Regions from separate parts of the Streptomyces sp. NPDC050121 genome, predicted to be linked through region 1. Evidence: riboswitches for the same ligand, from Rfam matches in the RefSeq annotation. Region 1 holds a riboswitch; the other holds the start of a gene.
The links. A riboswitch is a leader RNA that binds a small molecule or an ion and turns the genes downstream of it on or off. The one in region 1 is predicted to bind glycine.

Region 2: another riboswitch for glycine. It lies ahead of gcvT (glycine cleavage system aminomethyltransferase GcvT); the one in region 1 lies ahead of gcvP (aminomethyl-transferring glycine dehydrogenase).

The regions. Positions count from the first base shown of each region.
Region 1 covers NZ_JBITJV010000035.1:92,269-99,541, reverse strand. The annotation lists gene ACIBTS_RS37730 (MerR family transcriptional regulator) at 1-611, shown strand, start outside; gene ACIBTS_RS37725 (bifunctional nuclease family protein) at 697-1,170, shown strand; gene ACIBTS_RS37720 (MerR family transcriptional regulator) at 1,415-2,098, shown strand; gene ACIBTS_RS37715 (DNA polymerase IV) at 2,167-3,579, shown strand; gene ACIBTS_RS37710 (nucleotidyltransferase domain-containing protein) at 3,636-4,097, shown strand; gene ACIBTS_RS37705 (PRC-barrel domain-containing protein) at 4,103-4,474, opposite strand; glycine riboswitch at 4,587-4,682, shown strand; gene gcvP (aminomethyl-transferring glycine dehydrogenase) at 4,865-7,273, shown strand, end outside.
Region 2 covers NZ_JBITJV010000005.1:297,749-305,021, reverse strand. The annotation lists gene ACIBTS_RS11005 (SpoIIE family protein phosphatase) at 1-17, shown strand, start outside; gene ACIBTS_RS11000 (L-serine ammonia-lyase) at 114-1,481, opposite strand; gene glyA (serine hydroxymethyltransferase) at 1,579-2,841, opposite strand; gene gcvH (glycine cleavage system protein GcvH) at 2,856-3,233, opposite strand; gene gcvT (glycine cleavage system aminomethyltransferase GcvT) at 3,346-4,467, opposite strand; glycine riboswitch at 4,645-4,745, opposite strand; gene ACIBTS_RS10980 (AAA family ATPase) at 4,923-5,606, shown strand; gene ACIBTS_RS10975 (enhanced serine sensitivity protein SseB) at 5,685-6,491, shown strand; gene ACIBTS_RS10970 (enhanced serine sensitivity protein SseB C-terminal domain-containing protein) at 6,685-7,273, shown strand, end outside.

The DNA of each region.
Region 1 (7,273 bases):
GTTTCCTGGAGTCGGAAGGGCTCGTCGAGCCGCAACGGACCCCGTCGGGGTACCGCAAGTTCAGCGCGGAGGACGTCGAGCGCCTCGGTCACGTGCTGAGGATGCAGCGGGACCACTACCTGCCGCTCAAGGTCATCCGTGAGCATCTGGACGCCATGGAGCGCGGCGAGGCCGCGCCGTTGCCGTCCGTCGGCCGGCAGCGGGACGGCGACGCGATCATTGAGCCCGCGGAGGGTCCCACCGTCGCCCGGATCGGCCGGTCCGAGCTGCTGGCGGCTGCCGGAATCGGTGAGCCGGAGCTCGCGGAGTGGGAGTCGTACGGGCTCGTCGTGCCCTTGGAGGACGGGGTCTACGACGCCGAGGCGGCCACGGTGGCCGCGCTCGTGGCGGAGCTGGGCAGGTTCGGGATCGAGCCCCGGCATCTGCGTGTGATGAAGGCCGCGGCCGATCGTGAGGCCGGGCTCGTGGACCAGGTGGTGGCTCCGCTCAGGCGTCACCGCAATCCGCAGACCAGGGCCCATGCGGAGGCCCGTACGAAGGAACTCGCGGGGCTCACGGTGCGGCTGCACGCTGCGCTGGTGCAGACCGCGCTCGGGGTGCGGCTGCCCTGAGCGGGCGGGTTTCGACCAGGGTGGATCGGTCACCCGTTCCCGGCCCGACTACCCAAACGTCCCGGGCACGGCCTAGGGTTGCTGTGTGAACGAGCTCGATGTCGTAGGTGTCCGGGTCGAGATGCCCTCCAACCAACCGATCGTGCTGCTGCGTGAAGTGGGAGGCGACCGTTACCTTCCCATCTGGATCGGACCGGGGGAGGCGACGGCCATCGCCTTCGCCCAGCAGGGCATGGCACCCGCGCGGCCGCTGACCCACGACCTGTTCAAGGACGTGCTGGAGGCCGTCGGCCAGGAGCTCACCGAGGTGCGCATCACGGATCTGCGCGAGGGCGTCTTCTACGCGGAGCTGGTCTTCGCCAGCGGGGTCGAGGTGAGCGCGCGGCCGTCCGACGCCATAGCGCTGGCGCTGCGTACGGGGACGCCGATCTATGGCAGTGACACGGTGCTCGACGACGCGGGGATCGCCATCCCGGACGAGCAGGAGGACGAGGTGGAGAAGTTCCGCGAGTTCCTCGACCAGATCTCGCCGGAGGACTTCGGCACCAGCAACCAGTAGTCGGCACACAGCCGTGACACGGGCGTCCCGTACGGGGCGCCCGTCCTGTTCACGGCAAATGCCGGCGGCGAGTGAGAGCGTCCTACGGCTCGTTCTCGGCGCATTCGGCTAGCCTTTCCCCGCGGTGGGGTGCGGGAAACCACTCCTAGGGTGATTATCACTCGGCGTGCCGAGTGTGGCGATCGTTGACGCACCCCTGGTGACTGCCTACCGTCGAGAAGGCAGGTCAAGGACGGAGGTCGGCGTGAGAAGCAGCGGCGACGGTACGGCTGGGGGTGCCCCCGGACTCGGTGTCGGGGGGAGCGGTCCGTACCCTCCCCCAAGCTCTCAGCTGCGCTCGGGAAGGGGGTATCCCCCTCACGACAGCGCGGCCGATCACGCCCCTCATCGACCGGCGGCCGTGCCGAGCAGCGGAGGGGCGACATCCATGGCGTCCGAGCAGATCGGCTATCGCGGCCCGACGGCCTGTGCGGCCGCGGGCATCACCTATCGGCAACTGGACTACTGGGCCCGCACCGGGCTCGTCGAGCCGAGTGTGCGGCCCGCCCACGGGTCGGGTACGCAGCGGTTGTACAGCTTTCGGGACGTCGTCGTCCTGAAGATCGTCAAGCGTTTCCTCGACACCGGGGTGTCGCTGCAGAACATCCGCACCGCCGTTCAGCATCTGCGGGAGCGCGGCTTCAGCGACCTGGAGCGCATGACGCTGATGAGCGACGGCGCCACGGTCTACGAATGCACCTCTCCGGACGAGGTGCACGCGCTGCTCCAGGGCGGTCAGGGGATCTTCGGGATCGCCGTGGGCGTGGTGTGGCGGGACGTCGAGAGCGCGCTGTCGCAGTTGCACGGGGAGCGGGTCGACACCGGTGAGACGCTCGTCGGGCACAACCCGGCGGACGAGCTGGCACGTAGGCGCAACCGGGCGGTCTGAGGCTCGTCGCGTGATGTGAGGGCGGCTGTACGACCTCATTGTCAGTGGCGTGGTGCAGCATCGGACATGTGAGAAACGCGCCCACGATCCTGCACCTCGACATGGATGCCTTCTTCGCGCAGGCGGAGCAGGCGTCCAAGCCGAGTCTGCGCGGGAAAGCCGTGGTCGTGGGCGGTCTGGGGCCCCGCGGAGTGGTCGCGACCGCGTCGTACGAGGCGCGGGTCTTCGGGGTGCACTCGGCGATGCCCATGGCCCAGGCGCGCAGGCTGGCTCCGAACGCGGCCTATCTCGTTCCGCGCTTCGCGTTCTACCGGTCGATCAGCGACCAGGTCATGGAGCTGCTCGGGGCGCTGTCGCCGCTGGTGGAGCCGTTGAGTCTGGACGAGGCCTTCGTGGACCTGGAGGCCGGGGAAGCGGCCTGGGACAGTGAGTCGGCGCGGCTGGCGGGCATCAGGCTGCGCGCGGACATCCGGGCGGTCACCGGGCTCACGGGTTCGGTGGGACTGGCCTCCTGCAAGATGCTCGCGAAGATCGCCTCGGAGCAGGCGAAACCCGACGGTCTCGTACTGATCGAGCCGGGCACCGAGCGGGCGCTGCTCGGGCCCATGTCGGTGCGGACCCTGCCGGGGGTCGGCCCGGCGACCGGCGACCATCTCAGGAGGGCCGGGATCACCACGGTCGACGAGATCGCCGAGGCCGGTGAGGACGAGTTGGTTCGGCTTCTGGGTAAGGCCCATGGGCATGCCCTGTACGCCATGGCGTTGGCGCATGACGACCGGCCCGTGGTGGCCGAGCGGGAGACCAAGTCGGTGTCGGTCGAGGACACGTACGACGTGGACATCCACGATCGGGTCCGGGTCGAGCTGGAGGTGCAACGGCTGGCGGACCGGTGTGTGCGGCGGCTGCGGGGGGCGGGTCTGTCCGGGCGGACCATCGTGCTGAAGGTGCGGCGGTACGACTTCTCCACGCTCACCCGGTCCGAGACCCTGCGCGGTCCCACGGACGATCCGGCGGTGATCCGGGAGGCGGCGGCCCGGCTGCTGGAATCCGTGGACACGACGGGAGGGGTGCGGCTGCTCGGCGTGGGCGTCAGCGGGCTGGCGGACTTCACGCAGGAGGACCTGTTCGCGCAGGCGGCGGAGGAGCGGGCGGAAGGGCCCGAGGAGGACCTGGCGGACGAGCCCGTCGGCGAGGAGCCGGTGCCGGTCGAGCACCACTGGCGGCCGGGACACGACGTGCGGCATGCCGAACTCGGCCACGGGTGGGTGCAGGGCAGTGGGCTGGGCCGGGTCACGGTGCGGTTCGAGACGCCCGAGTCGGAGCCGGGACGGGTGCGGACGTTCCGGACCGACGACCCTGAGCTGGAGCCGGCGGATCCGCTGCCACTGGTGCGGCGAATATCTGACGAGGACGGCCGGGCCGGGAACTCTCAGCGAGACGGATCAGTTACACAGAGTGAAGCGGCTCGCGGTGTGGGATGAGTCGGAGGGGTGGCGCTGTCCTGCGAGGCGGCGCCGATAGGAGAGGGGGAAGCTGGATGAAACTGCACGGAGGTCGGGTCGTGGACGCGGGTGGGGTGTCGCCGGAGCGTGCGGCGGAGATGCGGCAGGTGGTGGATCGGGTCACCCGCTGGTGCGCGAACCGGAGCGACGTGGTCGGGCTGCTCCTCGTCGGGTCATGTGCGCGTGGTGCCGCGCGTCCCGATTCGGACGTCGATCTCGTGCTGTTGTCGACGGCCCCTGACCGGTACGCCGCCGACGACGCCTGGGCGGGTGAACTGTCCCTGGGGGAGCTGGTCCGCGTGCAGGAATGGGGGCCCATCACCGAATGGCGGCATGTCACCGCTTCCGGTCTGGAAGTGGAGGTGGGGGTCGGTTCTCCCGACTGGGCGCGGGCCGATCCGGTCGACGACGGCACGCGGAGAGTCGTCACGGACGGAGCCCGGCCGCTGTACGACCCTGCCGGGATCCTCCGGGAGCTGATACAGGCCTGTGCCTGAGGGGCTCAGCTCTCGTCCGTCCCCGCGAGCCGGCCGAAGTCGTGGTCGGGAAGCGGAGGCGGGGCGGCCACGTCGAGGCCGTAGTGGTGGTAGAGCTGGAGTTCCTGCTCCGGAGAGAGGTGGCGGCCCACGCCGAAGTCCGGGGCGTCCTTGATCAGGGCCCGGTCGAAGGGAATGTGCAGGGTGCCCTCGACCAGCTCGCTGGGCTCCAGAGGGACGAAGGCGTCGCGGGAGAACAGACCGGTGCGTATGGCCGCCCACTCCGGCACTCCGGTGGCGTCGTCGAGGTAGACCTCGTCGACGGTGCCGATCTTGGTGCCGTTGCGGTCGAACGCCTTGCGGCCGATCAGGTTGCGCGGATCGATGTCGGTCTGCACGGGCCCTCCACATGGTCGCAACTCATCCGTAAGCACTACAAAAGAGCACTTTGGGACGGGCGGCCACTCGAGAGGGTGGCGTTGACCTCGCTGGTAGTCTGACAACGGCTGCTGACCCCGTGCGGGAGAGTCCTCCGGACATAATCGGAGGCGCCGAAGGAGCAAATCCTCCCCGGAATCTCTCAGGCTCACGTACCGCACGGACGAGGTCACTCTGGAAAGCAGGGCGGGTGCCGACGGCGTCGACGGCGTCCGCTCTCACCGACGGTGAAAGCCGGCTGTCCTCGGGCGGCCGGTGAAGCTCTCAGGTTGAGATGACAGAGGGGGAGGCCGTCCGGGTACCCGCGCCGTGGTGACCCTCGAAGGTCGTCAGACCAGGAGGCCTCAGAAATGACCGCCGATCGCATTCCGCTCTCCGAACTCGAACAGGGAATCCCCTTCGAGCAGCGCCACATCGGGCCCGACGTCGAGGCGCGGGCCAAGATGCTCGCGCAGGTCGGCTACGGCTCGCTCGACGAGCTCACCGCCGTCGCCGTCCCGGATGTGATCAAGAACGCCGACACGCTGGACCTGCCGGGAGCGCGCACCGAGGCCGAGGTGCTGGCCGAACTGCGTTCGCTGGCCGACCGCAACCAGGTTCTCGACTCGATGATCGGGCTCGGGTACTACGGGACGTTCACGCCGCCCGTCATCCTGCGCAACGTCATGGAGAACCCGGCCTGGTACACGGCCTACACGCCGTACCAGCCGGAGATCTCGCAGGGTCGGCTCGAGGCGCTGCTGAACTTCCAGACCATGGTGGCCGACCTGACCGGGCTGCCCACCTCCGGTGCGTCCCTGCTCGACGAGGGCACGGCCGCCGCCGAGGCCATGGCGCTGTCCCGGCGGATGGGGAAGAACAAAAAGGGCCTCTTCCTCATTGACGCGGACGTGCTGCCGCAGACCATCGCCGTGATCGAGACCCGGGCCGAGCCGACCGGCGTGGAGGTCGTCGTCGCGGACCTGAGCGACGGCATTCCGGCGGAGTTCGCCGGGCGCGAGATCAACGGCGTGCTCGTGCAGTACCCCGGAGCCTCCGGCGCCGTGCGCGACCTCAAGGCGATCGTCGACGAGGCGCACGGGCTCGGCGCGCTTGTCACGGTGGCCGCGGATCTGCTCGCGCTGACGCTGCTGAAGTCGCCCGGTGAGCTGGGGGCGGACATCGCGGTCGGCACGACGCAGCGGTTCGGGGTGCCGATGGGCTTCGGCGGGCCGCACGCCGGCTACATGGCCGTCCACGAGAAGTTCGCGCGCAGCCTGCCCGGGCGGCTCGTGGGGGTGTCCGTCGACGCGGACGGGCACAAGGCCTACCGGCTGGCGCTGCAGACGCGTGAGCAGCACATCCGGCGTGAGAAGGCCACGAGCAACATCTGCACGGCGCAGGTGCTGCTGGCGGTGATGGCGGGCATGTACGCCGTCTACCACGGGCCGGACGGGCTGCGGGCGATCGCCCTGCGCACCCACCGGTACGCGGCGATCCTCGCCGCCGGGCTCTCGGCCGGCGGAGTCGAGGTCGTGCACGGGTCGTACTTCGACACCTTGACCGTGCGGGTGCCGGCGAAGGCCGCCGAGGTCGTCGCCGCCGCGCGGAAGCACGGGGTCAACCTGCACCTCGTCGACGCCGACCAGGTGTCGATCGCCTGCGACGAGACGACCGGGCGGGCGCAGGTGGCGGCGGTCTGGGCCGCCTTCGGCGTGGACGGCGACATCGAGTCGCTCGACACGGCCACCGCCGAAGCCCTGCCCGCCGGGCTGCTGCGGTCCGACGCGATCCTGACCCACCCTGTCTTCCACCGGCACCGCTCCGAGACCGCGATGCTGCGCTATCTGCGCAGGCTCGCCGACCGGGACTACGCGCTGGACCGGGGCATGATCCCGCTGGGCTCCTGCACCATGAAGCTCAACGCGACCACCGAGATGGAGCCGGTCACCTGGCCCGAGTTCGGGCAGTTGCACCCCTTCGCGCCGGCCGAGCAGGCGGCGGGCTACCTCACCCTCATCCGTGAGCTGGAGGAGCGGCTCGCCGAGGTCACCGGGTACGACAAGGTGTCCCTGCAGCCGAACGCCGGGTCGCAGGGGGAGCTGGCGGGGCTGCTCGCCGTCCGCGGGTACCACCGGGGCAACGGGGACGAGCAGCGGACGGTCTGCCTGATCCCGTCCTCCGCGCATGGCACGAACGCGGCCAGTGCCGTCATGGCGGGCATGAAGGTCGTCGTCGTGAAGACCGCCGAGGACGGCGAGATCGACGTCGAGGACCTGCGGGCGAAGATCGAACAGCACCGGGACGAGCTGGCGGTGCTGATGATCACCTACCCGTCCACGCACGGCGTCTTCGAGGAGCACGTCGCGGACATCTGCGCGCAGGTGCACGAGGCGGGCGGGCAGGTGTACGTCGACGGCGCCAACCTCAACGCGCTCGTCGGGCTCGCCAAGCCGGGGCACTTCGGCGGGGACGTCTCGCACCTGAACCTGCACAAGACGTTCTGCATCCCGCACGGCGGTGGCGGCCCGGGGGTCGGGCCGGTCGCCGTACGGTCGCATCTGGCGCCGTATCTGCCGAACCACCCGCTGCAGCCCGCCGCCGGGCCGGAGACGGGTGTGGGGCCGATCTCGGCGGCTCCCTGGGGCTCCGCCGGGATCCTGCCGATCTCCTGGGCCTATGTGCGGCTCATGGGCGGCGAGGGGCTCAAGCGGGCCACGCAGGTCGCGGTGCTCAGCGCCAACTACATCGCCAAGCGGCTGGAGCCGCACTACCCGGTG
Region 2 (7,273 bases), on a different contig from region 1:
ACCGGGGCGGGCGCTGACGGCCCGGCTGCCGAGAGCCCGGGGCCTTCCGCCGCCGGAGCGGGGAAGGCCCCGACAGCGCTGAAAGACACGACGCGCCGGTCAGGCCTGCTGCCTCAGCACTCGATGATGTTCACCGCCAGCCCGCCGCGGGCCGTCTCCTTGTACTTGACGCTCATGTCCGCGCCCGTGTCCTTCATGGTCTTGATGACCTTGTCCAGGGACACCTTGTGCGAGCCGTCGCCGCGCATGGCCATGCGGGCCGCCGTGACCGCCTTCACCGCCGCCATGCCGTTGCGCTCGATGCACGGGATCTGGACGAGGCCGCCGACGGGGTCGCAGGTCAGGCCGAGGTTGTGCTCCATGCCGATCTCGGCCGCGTTCTCGACCTGTTCGGGGGAGCCGCCCAGCACCTCCGCCAGGGCGCCCGCCGCCATGGAGCAGGCCGAGCCGACCTCACCCTGGCAGCCGACCTCGGCGCCGGAGATGGAGGCGTTCTCCTTGAAGAGCATGCCGATCGCCCCGGCGGCGAGCAGGAAGCGGACGACGCCGTCCTCGTCGGCGCCCGGCACGAAGTCGACGTAGTAGTGCAGGACCGCCGGGATGATGCCGGCCGCTCCGTTCGTGGGCGCCGTGACCACCCGTCCACCGGCCGCGTTCTCCTCGTTCACCGCCATCGCGTACAGCGTGATCCACTCCATGGAGTGGGCCAACGGATCGCCCTCGGCACGGAGTTGACGGGCCGTCATCGCGGCTCGGCGGCGCACGCGCAGGCCGCCCGGCAGGATGCCCTCGCGGGACATGCCCCGGGACACGCAGCCCTGCATCACGCGCCAGATCTCCAGCAGCCCGGTCCGGATCTCGTCCTCGGTGCGCCAGGCGCGCTCGTTCTCCAGCATGAGCGACGAGATCGACAGGCCGGTCTCCTTCGCCAGGCGCAGCAGCTCGTCGCCGGTACGGAAGGGATACTTCAGGACCGTGTCGTCGAGTTTGATGCGGTCCTGCCCGACCGCTTCCTCGTCCACGACGAACCCGCCGCCGACCGAGTAGTACGTTTTGGTGAGCAGTTCCGCGCCCGAGGCGTCGTACGCCCACAGCGTCATGCCGTTCGCGTGGTACGGCAGGGCCTTGCGGCGGTGCAGGACCAGGTCGTCGTCGAAGGAGAACGGGATCTCGTGCGAGCCCAGCAGCCGCAGCCGGCCGGACTCCTTGATCTGCTCCACCCTGTCGTCCGCCCCCTCCACGTCCACCGTGCGCGGCGAGGAGCCCTCCAGGCCGAGCAGGACCGCCTTCGGGGTGCCGTGGCCGTGGCCGGTCGCGCCGAGCGAGCCGTACAGCTCGCCGCGGACCGACGCGACGGCGTCCAGCAGGCCCTCGTTGCGCAGTCGCCGCGCGAACATGCGGGCCGCGCGCATCGGGCCGACCGTGTGGGAGCTGGACGGGCCGATGCCGATCGAGAACAGGTCGAAGACCGAGATGGCCACGGGGACTCCTCAAGACAAGGGGTGGTGCAGAAAGGTTTTCGCCGGGTGCCCCGCCCACCCGTCTTACGAGTGTGCGGGGCTGCCGGGCAAACAGGAACTACTTGTTCAGAACGGGGTACAGCGGGTGCTTCTCGGCCAGGGCGACGACCCGGGCCTTGAGCGCCTGCGCGTCGTAGGACGGCTTGAGCGCCTGCGCGATGACGTCCGCGACCTCCGCGAAGTCCTCGGCGGTGAAGCCGCGGGTGGCGAGGGCCGGGGTGCCGATCCGCAGCCCCGACGTCACCATCGGAGGCCGCGGGTCGTTCGGGACCGCGTTGCGGTTGACGGTGATGCCGACCTCGTGGAGACGGTCCTCGGCCTGCTGCCCGTCCAGCTCGGACTCGCGCAGGTCGACCAGGATCAGGTGCACGTCGGTGCCGCCGGACAGCACGTTCACGCCGGCCTCGCGGGCGTCCGGCGCCGTCAGCCGCTCGGCGAGGATCCGCGCGCCCTCGACCGTACGGCGCTGGCGCTCCTTGAACTCCGCCGAGGCCGCCACCTTGAAGGAGACCGCCTTCGCCGCGATCACATGCTCCAGGGGACCGCCCTGGAAGCCCGGGAACACGGAGGAGTTCAGCTTCTTCGCGAACGCCTGCTTCGCCAGGATGATCCCGCCGCGCGGGCCGCCCAGCGTCTTGTGCGTGGTGGACGTGACGACGTCCGCGAACTCCACCGGGTTGGGGTGCAGCCCGGCCGCGACCAGGCCCGCGAAGTGCGCCATGTCGACCCACAGATACGCCTCGACCTCGTCGGCGATCCGGCGGAACTCCGCGAAGTCCAGCTGCCGCGGATACGCCGACCACCCGGCGATGATCACCTTCGGCCGGTGCTCCTTGGCGAGACGCTCGACCTCGGCCATGTCGACCAGACCGGCGTCGTCCACGTGGTAGGCGACCACGTCGAACTGCTTGCCGGAGAAGTTGAGCCGCATCCCGTGGGTGAGGTGGCCGCCGTGGGCGAGGTCCAGGCCGAGGATGGTGTCGCCGGGCTGGGCGAGGGCGAACAGGGCGGCCTGGTTGGCGGAGGCGCCCGAGTGCGGCTGGACGTTGGCGTACTCGGCGCCGAACAGGTCCTTGATCCGGTCGATGGCGATCTGCTCGGCGACGTCGACGTGCTCGCAGCCGCCGTAGTAGCGCCGGCCCGGATAGCCCTCGGCGTACTTGTTGGTCAGGACCGAGCCCTGCGCCTCCATGACCGCGAGCGGAGCGAAGTTCTCCGAGGCGATCATCTCGAGGGTGGACTGCTGGCGGCCCAGTTCGGCGTCGACGGCGGCGGCGATCTCCGGGTCGAGCTCGTGCAGGGGCGTGTTCAGGACGGACATGCGTCTACGACTCCTCAGCCGGTGGTGAAGGCGGTGTACTCGTCGGCGGACAGCAGCTCCTGCGGCTCGCCCGCGACGCGTACCTTGAACAGCCACCCGCCCTCGAAGGGGGCGGAGTTCACCAGCGACGGGTCGTCGGCGACATCCTGGTTGACCTCGACGACCTCGCCGTCGACCGGCGAGTACAGCTCGCTGACCGACTTGGTCGACTCCAGCTCACCGCAGGACTCGCCCGCGGTCACCGTGGCACCGACCTCCGGGAGCTGGACGAACACCACGTCGCCGAGCGCGTTGGCCGCGTGCTCCGTGATGCCGACCGTCGAGACGCCGTCCTCGGCGCCCGACAGCCACTCGTGCTCCTTGCTGTAGCGCAGCTGCTGGGGGTTGCTCATGGCCTGAATTCTCCTGTACGCGGGTGGGTGCTGATGAAGGGGGGACTGCTGGAACCGTGCGTGAGCAGCGGGAATGTGTGCGGCGTCACGCGCCCGGAGGGGTCTTGAGTCTCTACTTGTGGCGCTTGTAGAAGGGCAGCGCCACGACCTCGTACGGCTCGTGGGCGCCCCGGATGTCCACGCCGACGCCCGGGGTCCCCGGCGCCGCGTGGGCCGCGTCGACGTACGCCATCGCGATCGGCCTGCCGAGGGTGGGGGAGGGGGCGCCGGAGGTGACCTCGCCGATCACGGCACCGCCCGCGACGACCGCGTACCCGGCGCGCGGGACGCGACGCCCCTCGGCGACCAGGCCGACGAGGACGCGCGGGGGCTGCTCCTGCGCCCGCGAGGCCGCCGCGGCGAGCGCCTCGCGCCCCACGAAGTCGCCCTCCTTGCCGAACTTGACCACCCGGCCCAGCCCGGCGTCGAACGGGGTGAGGGAGGTGCTCAGCTCGTGCCCGTACAGCGGCATGCCCGCCTCCAGACGCAGCGTGTCCCGGCAGGACAGGCCGCATGGGAGAAGTCCGACGCCCTCGCCCGCCTTGGTCAGCGCCTGCCACAGCTCGACGGCGTGCTCCGGCTTCACGAACAGCTCGAAGCCGTCCTCGCCGGTGTAGCCGGTGCGCGCGATGAGCGCGGGGACGCCGGCGACGGTGCCGGGCAGACCGGCGTAGTACTTCAGGCCGTCGAGGTCGGCGTCCGTAAGCGAGGCCAGGATGCCGGGGGACTCCGGTCCCTGGACGGCGATCAGGGCGTAGGCGTCCCGGTCGTCACGGACCTCGGCGTCGAAGCCGGCGGAACGCTCCACGAGGGCGTCCAGCACGACCTGCGCGTTGGAGGCGTTGGCGACGACCATGAACTCCGCGTCGGCGAGCCGGTACACGATCAGGTCGTCGAGGATGCCGCCGTCCGCGCCGCAGATCATGGTGTAGCGGGCGCGGCCCACGCCCACGGCCGCGAGGTCGCCGACGAGCGCGAAGTTCAGCAGGGCGCCCGCCTGCGGACCGCTGACGGTGATCTCGCCCATGTGGGAGAGGTCGAACAGCCCGGCCTTCGTGCGGACGGCGTTGTGCTCGTCGCGCTCGGAGCCGTAGCGCAGGGGCATGTCCCAGCCGGCGAAGTCGGTCATGGTCGCGCCGAGGACACGATGCAGCGCATCGAGCGCGGTGTGACGGAGTTCTTCAGTACTGCTCATCGGACGGTCGTCTCCCAAGGCATGACGGGCGAGGTGGTTCCTCCCCACTCCTCCCCATCTGTCATCGGAACCTGAGAGGTTCGCCATGACTGCCCGTTACGACGGGTCGGACATGGCTTGCACCTTGGGTGGGGCCGACCTCGTCGAGACAAGGGGCGGCCCGCTTTTCAGATGTGCCTCGCCCGCGCGGTAACGGGGACCTGAGAGATTCAAGGGAGGGACTTGCTCCTTCGGCGCCCCAGCGAAACTGCTGCTGAGGACTCTCCCGCGCGGATTCGAACGGCCGGTATGCAGTTGGCGCGGCCATCATTGCACGGCCCGCCCCGATCGCGGCAGGCCGCATCTGTAACCGGCCTGTGTCGGTATGCGTACGAAATCGCGAGGCGCCGCGCATTACCTTCTCTTTACGCTTGGCGGGGATGAGGACTACCTGACCCCAGGGGAGGACGATCACGGTGAACGAGGCGACCACGGCGAGGACCACGGCATTCGCGACCATCTCGGGGATCGCGCTGCCCGCGCAGCCCGGCGCCCAGGCCCGCAAGGCGTGCGGCCGGCAGCCCGAGCCCGTCGTCCGTGACCTGCGCGAGCGGGCCGGCCGCAGCCCGCACGGCCTGCTCTTCGGCCCCCGTGACCTGGTCGTGGTCACCGGACTGCCCGGCAGCGGCAAGTCCACGCTCATGAAGCGGGCCGTGAGCGGTGTCCGCGTCGACTCCCAGGACACCCGCGACCGCTGGGACGCCCGCGCACCCCGCCTCCTGCCCTACGCCCTCTACCGCCCCCTCGTCCGCCTCGCCCACTACGCCGGACTGCGCCGGGCCCTGCGCGGCGGCAAGGGCGTCGTCGTGCACGACTGCGGCACACAGACCTGGGTGCGTGACTGGCTGGCCCGCGAGGCCCGCCGCCGCGGCGGCACCCTCCACCTGCTGCTGCTCGACGTCGGCGCGGACACGGCCCTGGAGGGCCAGCGCGAGCGCGGCCAAGGCGTCTCGCGGTACGCGTTCCTGCGCCACCGGCACGCCGCCGCCCGGCTGCTGCGCTCGGTGGAGAAGGGCCGGCTGCCCGAGGGCTGCGGCTCGGCGGTCCTGCTCGACCGCGACGCGGCCGACACGCTGCGCCGGATCGGATTCACGGGCTGAGGGCTCGGGCGGAACGCCCGGTACCCGCTAGCCTTTCAGCCACAGCAGAGTGAGCGGTTCTTAGCAGGCGGTAGGCAGATGGACTTCCCCCCGGCAGACTTCCCGACGGACTTCTCCGCGGACTTCCCGGCGCAGGCGCACCCCCATTCGCACGGCGGATGGCCCGGCAACGAGCTGGAGGAGGTGCTCTCCGTCTCCCTCGGCGTGCCGGGAGCCGGCGGCCGCATCGTGGAGGTGCTCGGCCGCAGCTTCGTCTGGGTGCCGCTGCCCAGCGGCGGCGGCCCGCACAGCGGCCCCCTCGACCTGCCCACCCTGGAGCTCGACGGCCAGGTGTACGTGCCGGTCTTCAGCTCCGAGGAGCAGTTCCGCCAGGTCGTCGGCTCGCACATGTCGTTCACGATCGCGCCCGCCGTGGAGTTCGCCCGCGGGCTGCCCCCGCAGGTCGGCATCATGGTGAACCCCGAGGGCGTGGTCGGCGTCCCGCTGCCGCCGCCGGCCGTCGCCGAGCTGTGCCGGGCGGGCCGCACCCCGTTGGACGGCCCCGCGAGCGGCGGCCGCGTCCGCCTCTACGAGCCCGACTGGCAGGACGACCCGGTGGACTTCCTGGCCGCGGCCTCGGCGGAGTTCGAGTCCATAGGCGTGGTCCGCACGGCCCGCCGCTGCCTGGCCGCGATCGAGACGGCGGACCCGGTGATGTTCGTCGGCGTCGAACTCTCCCAGTGGGAGGGCGACCTGCGCGCACTCCCGCTGGAGGCACTCGGCAGGGCCCTGGGCCGCACCTCGTCCCCCTGGCCGGTCAACCTGGTCCTCCTGGACGTCGCCCAGGACCCGGTGGGCGAATGGCTGAGGACCAGGGTCCGCCCCTTCTACACAAGGGCCCACTAGCAACTCCCTCAGGGTAAAGCCGGCCTGGGGGCGCGGGGCTGTGCTCCCCTGCGGCTTCGCCGCGGGGCGCGCTCGGCCACGCACGATCTGCAGCCCGAGGATGACAGCACGCCCCGAGCTCTCAACGGCTCGACCAGCAGAGCGCCTAAGCTGGACTCCAACGCGGGGCAACAAAAAAGAAGGGGCGGTACAGGTGAGCGCCAGCGGCATCGCGACCGGTCAGGTCGAGCACATGCTGCGCCAGGTCACGCCCGGGCGCTACGACGCCTACGAGGCGCTCCTGCGCGCGCTCGCGACCCCCTCCTCCGGCCAGGTCTGGATGCTCCTGTGGCACGGCCAGGCCGGCTCCCCGGACGCCCAGTACGGAAACATGGAGGTCGAGGGCTACGGCTACGCGCCGTGCGTGACCTCCGCCCAGGAGCTCAGCGCGAGCGGCTGGAACAGGTCCTACGAGGTGGTCGACGGACTCGACGTGGCCCGCACCCTCTACCCCGACCACTACGGTCTCTGGCTGAATCCGCACGCTCCCGGCGGCGGCGTCGGCATCCCCTGGCTGGACCTGCGCCGGATCGCGACCGGCCTGGAGCGCCAGCCCGCAGGCCCGCTGCGGCTGTCCGAGCCCGGCATCGAGGTCCCGCAGTTCTACGCCCTGCTCGCGCAGAACGCCCACCGTACCCCGGTGGTCCGCGCGTTGCGCCGGGCCTGGGTACAGCCGGCGCTGGGCGCTCCCTACCTGGCCATCGGGCTCGACGTGTACGAGTCCTCGCCGCCGGCCGTGGACG